Regions from separate parts of the Paenibacillus sp. FSL H7-0918 genome, predicted to be linked through region 2. Evidence: riboswitches for the same ligand, from Rfam matches in the RefSeq annotation. Region 2 holds a riboswitch; each other region holds the start of a gene.

Region 1 (3,285 bases), on a different contig from region 2:
AGCCACTAAGGATCGACCTTTAATTTTCATCAATCAGGAGACATCCGGAAGAAAAAGTGCACTTGCTGGAACTGTCTCTTTAGCTTGACTAGCACTTTCCCACATCAAGCGGACTCTCGCATCGCCTTCATTCTCGTAATACTCCACCTTGATATCATATAGCTGGCCAGCCTTCAGCGTTATAATGCCCTTACGCTCAGTACCACTTTGCTTAGTCCAACTATCAATCACGGATTCCCCATTCACCCAGACACGGATACCATCATCTGAGGTAGTGTAAAATGTATATTGCTCATTATATAATGACTTAATTTTACCGCTCCAACGTATGGAGAACCGATCAATCCCGAGGGCGGCATCCGGCGAGCCTTGCCGCCAATTGAAATCGATTATTGCATCAGTTCTGTTAAGAGCTGCTGCTCCCGACAATTGCATGTTGTTGTAATACTCTCCTGCAAGCCCCTTCGCGAGAGGAATTGCTGCCTCCCCCTCTTCTTCGGAAGGTGCCGGCGCTGGTGCGGCGCTAGGTGTCGGTGCCAGACCAGTATTTAATTTATCTCTGGTCAGGGTATAGTTGCTATTCATAAATGTTTTGATTGTGTCTGCACTGTTATTCTCGTAAAGCATTTTTCCCCAGCTCATCATATACGTCCATTTACTTTGCGATTGCTGAAGCTTCTCCAGATTAGGCATTTCACCATTTTCCCCGATCGCAATCGGTTTGCCTGCGGCTAGACTCAATAAGCTGTCATAGTATTTTTGCTGGTAATCATTTTCGTATATATCTGCTGCCAGAATATCTACTTTATCAGCACCTGGATAAGTTAGCGCATAAGGATCTGACCAAACATTGGGAGCATTCGGACTCCATACCCATAACAAATTATTTAATTTATGAACGTTAACAAAACGGTCATACATAATATTCCATAGTTTAGAAAAGTTATTTTTCTTCCCCCACCAGAACCAGTTCCCGTTCATTTCATGATAGGGTCTCCAAAGCACCGGAACGTTGGCATCGCGCAAGCTTTTTAAAGAGACGGCCACCTTATCAAGCTCAGCGATCAGATTGTTATATTGCTTGGTACCCGGTGTAACGTAACTATCGAACTCACTCTGGCTAAGTGTTTTTTTCACATTATCCCAGTCATAAGAGGTGCCCGGCAGGTTAGCATGAAAAGTCATAGCTACGATCCCGCCCGCTTTATTCCAGTTGATGGCGCTGTTCACCACATTTTGACGTTGCCAAGCCATCGTTGCTTCGGACTGGCCACTGATCGCACCCATTTCATAACCGTGAAGAGCCGCATATTGTCCGCTGGTTCCCTTCAGCATATTGTTAATTTCATCTGGACTTTCTAAATAGTCATGTTGACCGGCAATAATACCTTTTCCTGAGATCGAGTAAAAATAGTTAAGCAGCTTTACGGCTTCAGGTGAGGCACCTGGGGTAACTGGCGTTCCAGAATTTGAAGCAGCTATGACAACAGACGGCGAAATTCCAACAGCAAGCGGAAGTGCAGTCAGAAACAGGACGAGTGACAGAAATGCACCAAACAATCGATACGTACGGTAAGCTTTCAAAATAATCTCCCTTTCGGTAGCCAGGCTGCCACTCTTTCGAAGGCCCTATAGCTTTGCGTCCCTACCTTTCGATAGGTTTGCCTTTTCAATTTAAGAGAAATAATCTCTCTTACCGTAAGTATCGACGACAATTAATGATATATTTAGTGTTTTTATGACTTTTTTTGATAATTGAGTCAATTTACCTGTTTCAAGAAATTTTGAATTGGTTAAATAGATAGGTTAGACCTATGAAATGAATTGTTGTAGTTCTATATCATTCCAGTCTAAAGTAATACGTATGTTATCTTCTTCTACTAATTCAGACCCCGTCTGTACCTCTATAAACTCAACATCCGTCAAAGCAAGGATCGCGTGCTTCGTTCCTTCCGGTATACGTACCACGTCCCCAGCCTTCACATTATGTTTTTTCTCATTCAGCACAATACTTGCTTCGCCGCTGACGATTGTCCAAATTTCACTACGCTTGCGATGTAATTGATAGCTGATATTATTCCCCTCGGATATAAAAATCCGTTTGGTCAGCACTTCATTGCCTTCATCATATTTCACATAATCAATAACTTTGTAATGACCCCAACGGCGTTCCTCGTACATCGGTCTTTGTTCAAAGGTCTTCAGCACTTCTTTAATCCGTGGGCTCTCAGCTTTATGGGTAACTAGAATCCCATCCGGGCTAGCCGCAATGATCAGATCCTTCGCACCAATTACCGTAATCGGAATGTCCAGCTCATTAATCAAGCAAGTCCCCTCAGAATCCGCCGTCACAAAACCTTTTCCTACATGCTTGCTGCTCATTTCCTCTGTCAGCGTATTCCACGTTCCAAGATCCTTCCAGAATCCATCATACGGCTGCACCACAATATGTTCTTCTTTCTCCACCACTTCATAATCAAAGCTGATGGAAGACAATAGCTTATACTGCTTCTGCAATTCTTCATATCCTAAAGGCAACCCTTTACGCTGCAAAATATCTAACAAGTACCCTAAGCGGAAGGCAAACACTCCGCAATTCCACAAGGCATTTTGCTCGATGAGCTGTTCTGCTTGTATGCGGTCAGGTTTCTCTTGAAAGTGACTCACCTTCATAAAACCATTTTCCCCCGCCTCTTCGGTGGTAGGAATAATATATCCGTATTTCTCTGAGGCATGTTCAGGAACAACACCCATTAGAGCCAGATTTGCTCCACTTTCCAGCATGGTCCCCTCAAGCATAGCTATGGTATCGAAAAAAGATGCTTCTACATAAGGGTCAACAGGCAATATTGCTACCGTCTCCGCTGGAGAAACACCTGCCACTGAATAAAGATAGGTAGCTGTTAAGGCGATAGCCGGAAAAGTATCCCGACGCTCCGGTTCAACGATAATCGGCACATGACTTCCCAGTTGGCTTTGTATCATTTCTACTTGGCCACGGCCGGTGGCCAGATAAGATGATTCTGCCATCCCTGCTTCCTCCAGCTGTCTCCAGACACGTTGTACCATGGATTCTGGTTCACCTTGAGGGCTTTCAAGTACCTTTAGAAATTGCTTTGAACGTGAGTCGTTGGACAACGGCCATAACCGTTTACCTGAACCGCCTGATAGAAGTACCATTTTCATAGAATGAACCCTCCTTGAATTATGGAAATCGAGCATATTTGAATTGTAATCAAAACGTCAGCTTCCGCTTAGCCTTATTTCGAGCGGATGCACTAAAAA
Region 2 (3,285 bases):
CAGCTAATTTATCAATGAGATAAAAGGTATCGGTGATTTTAATTCCAGGCTCTTCATATTCTTCTGGAGAAAAACGATACCCGACAATAAAATCCTTAACCTTTGAATTGTCAACGACAGCAATAACTGCATCCACTAATTGGTTAATGAAATTAAATCTTTTCTCTAAGCTTCCTCCCCATTGATCTTCACGACGGTTGGAGTGTGGAGAGAAGAATTGTTGGATTAAATATGTGTTTGCTCCATGAATTTCTACCCCGTCAAATCCAGCTTGAATAGCACGTTGAGTCGCTTTTTTAAAATCCTCAATTACACCGAAAATTTCATCTTCTGTTAATGCTCTTGGAATTTCTGCATTCGGGCGTTCGGCAGCAATGGCGCTGGAGGAAACGGGTTGTACGCCACGCAATATTTTTGAATCTGTCATTCTTCCTGCATGGAATAGCTGTAAAATAGCCTTTGTTCCATTTCGTTTAATAGTAGATGCTAATCGGCTGAGGCTAGGAATAAATTCATCGGAGGAAACACTAAGTTCACCTTCCCATCCTTTTCCACCCTCTTGTACATTTGCTGCCGCAGTGATGACCGCACCTACTTCGCCCGTTCTTAGCGAATAGTATTTCAATTCATCTTGTGTTACTACACCGTCATAAAAGCTCATTCGCGTGGTCATTGGAGCCATAACCACTCGGTTTTTTAATGTCAGCCCTCTGCGAAAAGTTAATGCTGTGTCTAGTGCTATCATCTTTTTCCCAACTTTCATTAAATTATATTTAGATAAATTATTATATACATGCGCATACATATAAATTACAGCAATGATTTATTCTTGTCAACTAATAAAGAACTGCTGTTGGATACAACAAAAAGCGCTGTTCCGCTGAACAGCGCTTTTCGCTCGTTATGAATCGTCCTTATTATTCTAGTTCGGCCGGTTTTACAATGGCTGCACCTTTATTATTTTTGGAATATTTAGCTTCGATTTTCGTGGTGTATGTATCTTTGGCTCCATCACTTACCAGCACATAACTCAGATCGACTATCAGCTTTTCCGTTTGCCAGGTCTTAGTATTGACGAATAATTTCCACGTTACGCTTTTGGGTTGAACTGTCTCTCCATCCCAGAGGTTCTCCTGGTCATAGAGTTTGATTATCCCCTTAGCTGCTGTCGGATCGGTTACCGTGAATTGTAAGACTGTTTGTGCGCCAGCAGTGCTGACTTTCATGGATTTTTTATAACTTTTGACCGAATCAAGCATGGAAACAGGATCGTATTGGCCTTTAGAGTAAAAGGCATCCCATTCCGTTTTCTCCAGTCCAAGCCAATATTGTGCATCAGGATCGATTGGCTCCCCGTCATCGTCGTAACCTTCATCTTCAGATTCATCGATCAGTTCACTTCCGTCTACAAGATAGTAAAACTCCTTGTCATTGGCATATAGACTGTACGATGTTTCTAAAAGACTACTAGCGACAGTGCCTGCTGCGGCAAAATTCGGCAGACGGTTGATATCCAGCTTCAGAGTGTTGGTGTTGCTGATACGCACCCCGCCGCTTTGAATATCCTGTTTTTTGGTCACATCCAGATGGAAATTCTTTATTGCTTTGGAGGCTGCCGTTACTTTGCTGATCATCTGATCCGCGGTTACTACTGTTGAGGTAGCTGCTGACACTACTCCTGGATTAGACATCCATCCGATCGTTCCGGACAGCAATAAAGCACCTACTGCCAAACTAGTACCTATTGTTTTGAAAAAACTGTTCATGTACTTCCCCTTTCGGCCCCTTGCGATAATGTAACGCCGTATAGGTCGAAATAATAAAAGAGCTCAAAATAGACTACATATTCTTAGAGCTATCCTTTATGCTTCATAAGACATCCCTATGGCGGCCTGGCGATCATTTCCTTCTGTCGAAAGGCTTTAGACCCATGGCTTTGTGTCATCATCTTTCGATGATTTTACCTTTAACGCGGACATTCAATTAGTTTTAATAGATTACGGACGCATGTCCCACCGCTAATTTTATCATGGTTATAATTACCTGTAAACGACTTATCTTCCATTCGAATTCGCTATGATACTCAGAAGAAATACTACAATCAAAATGAAAAATGAACGATTACATACGCTTATAAGTCTTATTAATGAGAACAGTAAAGACAGGGGGTGCAGCAAAATGAGTGACCGGGAAATTTTCGAGCTCTATAAAGAACAAGTATATTATTTTTGTTACTACTTAATGAAAAATCAGGCAGATGCGGAGGATATTTCCCAAGAGGTATTTGTAAAAGTTATCTTAGCGGATAAGTCGAAGGTAAGAAACTTGAAAGCTTGGATTTTACGAATTGCTTCGAATGAGTGCAACAGTGTGATCAAAAGGCGTAAGACGGGGTGGATGAAAGAAGTACGTAATTATTTACTATCCAGGTCTGAGGAATCAAACCCTGTAGAAAAACGTTTGGATCGACAGGAAACTAAAAAAGAATTACAAGGGTTATACAGTCAGCTTTCCGACAAAATCAGAATGGTAGTAGTCCTTCGTTTTATAAACGAATTGACTGTACCCGAGATCTCTAAAGTTATGAGCATACCCGAAGGAACTGTAAAATCCAGACTGAACAAGGGACTTAAAATACTAAATAGAATGGGTGGAACCCAACTAAAGGAGCTGAATAGTAATGAGTCTGTATATTGAAAAAGATAAACATATTCCCCGACCGGATTATGATTTGATGTGGACTGCCATAAAACAAGAAGCTTATACACGTCAAAGAAATCTGCATGCCTCCCAGAATACTCCTAGGTCTAATAAAAAGGTTATTCCTATCAGTATTGTCTTCTCTTGCCTCTTACTTGTAGCCATTCCTGTATTCGCTAGTATGACGATTAATTGGGATAAAATTGGTGGTCGAAGTGTGAGCAATGCATTAAATAACGGCATCGGTCAACAGTATAATCTTCAAACTTCCAGTTCAGGAGTAACAATGAATTTGAACGGTGTTGTAACTGATGGAGAAAAAATGAAAATGCTGTTATCACTTGATACTAAATCTGATCTATCCAAATATACTGGATTTGCTACAGAGGAAAACATCATGACTAATGAATCCGGTGCCAAGGCAAAGGTATACGGTTATTTAGAATACGATCCTGAAAGCCAGAAACTCATTGGAGTATATGAGACACCTGATACATTAAAGGATGATAAAAAGGACTACAGGTTTGAAGCACGGAATCTCATTTTTTACCGTGATCAGAATATTCCCTTACAATCTAATCATCA
Region 3 (3,285 bases), on a different contig from region 2:
GGTGACGTAAGCCGCTCCTTTAACACAATGATTGATAAGCTCAAGAAGATTCTGACCGATGCATCGCAGATCACCCGTCAAGTTATGGATGCAAGCCGCGGAATCGAAGATAAGAACCAGAACCTGAAAATTGTCATGGCACAAGTAGCCTCTTCTTCTACTGAGCTCGCTCTTGGTGCAAATGAAATATCTACGGATATCGCTGATATGACAGAATCCATTAAAGACATTGAGACCAAAGTATCCAATTATACGAACTCCACCAAAGAAATGAACAGACGTTCAATACATACCTTAGAACTTGTTGAGCAAGGGCGCCAATCCGTAGATACACAGGCTGAAGGCATGCGTAAAAACATAGAGGCTACACAAAAAGTGGCTGATACTATTGAAGCTCTCTCACAAAATGCCCGCGGGATTACGATGATCACCAAGACCATCACAGAGATCGCTGAGCAGACCAACCTGCTGTCACTGAATGCCTCCATCGAAGCTGCTCGTGCCGGAGAGCATGGTCGGGGTTTTGCCGTTGTAGCTCAAGAGGTTCGCAAGCTTGCTGAAGAATCTACGGCATCCACAAAAGAAGTATTCGGCTTGGTCCGCAGCATTGAGTCAGATATTAAACAAGCCATCGATAATATTGCCATCAATGAAGAGGTTGTGCAGGTTCAGAATGAAATGATCACTCAATCTGCCCATATTTTCGCACAAATTGTACAAAGCGTGCAGTACATTACCGAGCAAATCTCTTCATTCTCTGCGGAGAGTGATCTTATGCTAGAAAGTGCCTTGAAAATTTCCAGTGCAATTGAGAATATCTCAGCAATCACCGAAGAAACTGCTGCTGGCACGGAAGAGGTATCGGCGGCTATGAATGAACAGATTAATGCCCTGCAGTCTGTTGCAGAAGAAACGGAAAAAATGACCCAGGCCGTATTTAATCTGCAAAAAACCATTCATATCTTTAAATTCTAGTTCAAAACTATCAACTGCCACCTAAGCTGAGTCTTAGGTGGCAGTTTTTTTCGCGAGGCAAAACTTCATCTCTTGGACAAGACTTTCGTCAAATTTCGAGTTTTTTTAGCGGATTATGTTGACAAAAATTAATGAGGAATATATTGTAAAGGAAAATTATTCTTATCAACTATAAATTAATATTGGCAAAATCCTCGAAAGAGGATGACGCAAAACCATGGATCTACAGCCTCATTTTTTCGTTTGAGGCCATGATTGCCAGGTTGCAGAGGAACCAGGACGGCTGAACTATTGTTCAGTCTTAGCGGCGCCTTATGCCACCAACCTGTGCTTACTATAGAGCACAGGTTTTTACTTTTTGAGTATATTGATCTATCGTATCTATTCGGTAGATTAATAACTAATATATATCAAAAAACTTGTGAGGTGTTTCTTTTGAAGACAGTCGCAGATTACATGGCGGAAGCACTACGTAACCTTGGAGTCACCCATTCTTTTGGGATCATTGGCAAATCCATTTGTCCAATAGTTCTAAAGATGGTGGATTACGGTATTGAATTTATTCCCGGCAGACATGAAGCAAGCTCCGGATTCGAAGCAGCAGGGTATGCGCTGAAAACGGGTAACCTAGGCGTAGCATTTGGTACTTCGGGTCCTGGGGGAACTAACCTGCTTACAGCAGCAGCACATGCGAAAGCTAACAACCTACCTGTCCTATTTATTACCGGCCACCAATCCATTACAGAGCTTGGAATTCCTCAATGTCAGGACTCCACCTCTTTTCTGGCTGATTTAGCTGATATGTTCAGACCTGCCACCTTGTTCAGTAAATTGGTTGAACGTGGGGATCACTTTGGTACTATTTTTAATCATGCGATTTCTGTGGCCCTGACCAAACGGGGTCCTGTTCATCTTTGTATTCCTTTTGATGTACAAACTGAAGTATTGGAAGAATGCAATATAGTAATCCCAGAAAGAGAGTCTCTAATTAGTCAAGCTAATATCGATAGAGTCATCGATGCTATTCAAGCTGCTAAGAATCCTTTGATTATTGCGGGTAAAGGAATTAACCGCTCCGGAGCACATAAAGAGCTTGTTCAACTCGCAGAAACTTTTAATATTCCTGTAGTAACATCTCCTGGTGGAAAAGGGGCTATAGTCTGGGATCACCCACTCTATCATGGTCCTATTGGCGTTGGCGGTTCGACCCACGGGGACGATTTATTGAATAAAAGCGATTTATTTATAGTGCTTGGATCACGTTTAAGTGATATGACCATCTGTAATCTTAAACGGGAGAATCATCCAGCAACTTTAATTCAATTTGATATTGATCCAACCTTTGTCGGAAAAATACTATTATCCAAAACGATACCGGTCACTGGGGACCTGCGCGATAATTTGGTGCACTGCCTAAATCATATTGACCCAAGCACAATCACCAAACGTGAGGCTTTGGCCGATGCGGATTATTCAGAAGAGCTTCCAACCCTTAAGAATCTTTCCCTTGCTTCGGTAATGAGCACTTTAAGTGATTTGATCCCTTATAATAATTCAATTTTCGTTGATGATGGAAGTCATGGATTCCACGCTGCAAAATGGTACAAGGTTAAGAAACCGGGCAGCTTTGTTTTTGATGCGTATTTTGCTTGCATGGGTAATTCGATCGGCATGGCTATTGGTGCAAAAGTCGCAGCTCCTGAAGAAACTGTCCTCTGCATTACAGGTGATGGTTGTTTCATGATGCTCGGCGCTGAGATTAACACCGCTGTCTGCAAAGATATCCCTGTCATCTTTATCGTGGTCAATAATAAGCAACTAGATATGGCTCTTAAGGGTATGGAGAAAACCACAGGTCGTATCGATGGAACTCTATATGAAGTACCAATGGACGCCGTGAAATTCGCTGAATCTCTAGGTGCTAAAGGCTACAAATGTGAGACTGCGGATGAATTCACAGCTGCAATTAAAGATGCGGTAGCTCTAAACCATGTTGCCGTTATTGAACTACTAACAGACCGTGATGAAGTCCCTCCGACTGCACACCGTACTTTGAACCTAAACTAGGAGGCTAACCATGAAGGAAAATATCAACAGTGGTCTCAACCACTTCACGAATCTATCAGGAGACTATGGCGCAAAAGCACTAGCTCCAATTAAAGACCACTTCCCTGACTTGGCTGAATTTATTATGGGGAATGCCTATGGCGATATTTTTCAACGTAATACTATAGCCCCTGACTGGAAGGAAATCGCAGTCATTTCATCTTTAATTTCAATGGGTCAATTCGAACAGTTGGGCGTTCATTA

What was found. A riboswitch is a leader RNA that binds a small molecule or an ion and turns the genes downstream of it on or off. The one in region 2 is predicted to bind cyclic di-GMP.
Region 1: linked by a shared signal. The riboswitch ahead of MHI15_RS18180 (glycosyl hydrolase) and the one ahead of MHI15_RS26565 (DUF6612 family protein) in region 2 are both predicted to bind cyclic di-GMP.
Region 3: linked by a shared signal. The riboswitch ahead of MHI15_RS04080 (thiamine pyrophosphate-binding protein) and the one ahead of MHI15_RS26565 (DUF6612 family protein) in region 2 are both predicted to bind cyclic di-GMP.

The regions. Positions count from the first base shown of each region.
Region 1 is NZ_JBBOWJ010000002.1:935,524-938,808, forward strand. Features, by position in the region: gene MHI15_RS18180 (glycosyl hydrolase) at 34-1,584, opposite strand; cyclic di-GMP riboswitch class I at 1,597-1,676, opposite strand; gene MHI15_RS18185 (sugar phosphate nucleotidyltransferase) at 1,813-3,186, opposite strand.
Region 2 is NZ_JBBOWJ010000004.1:356,983-360,267, forward strand. Features, by position in the region: gene MHI15_RS26560 (NADH-dependent flavin oxidoreductase) at 1-763, opposite strand, end outside; gene MHI15_RS26565 (DUF6612 family protein) at 918-1,766, opposite strand; cyclic di-GMP riboswitch class I at 1,884-1,975, opposite strand; gene MHI15_RS26570 (RNA polymerase sigma factor) at 2,179-2,697, shown strand; gene MHI15_RS26575 (DUF4179 domain-containing protein) at 2,681-3,285, shown strand, end outside.
Region 3 is NZ_JBBOWJ010000001.1:855,741-859,025, forward strand. Features, by position in the region: gene MHI15_RS04075 (methyl-accepting chemotaxis protein) at 1-975, shown strand, start outside; cyclic di-GMP riboswitch class I at 1,150-1,246, shown strand; gene MHI15_RS04080 (thiamine pyrophosphate-binding protein) at 1,402-3,042, shown strand; gene MHI15_RS04085 (carboxymuconolactone decarboxylase family protein) at 3,053-3,285, shown strand, end outside.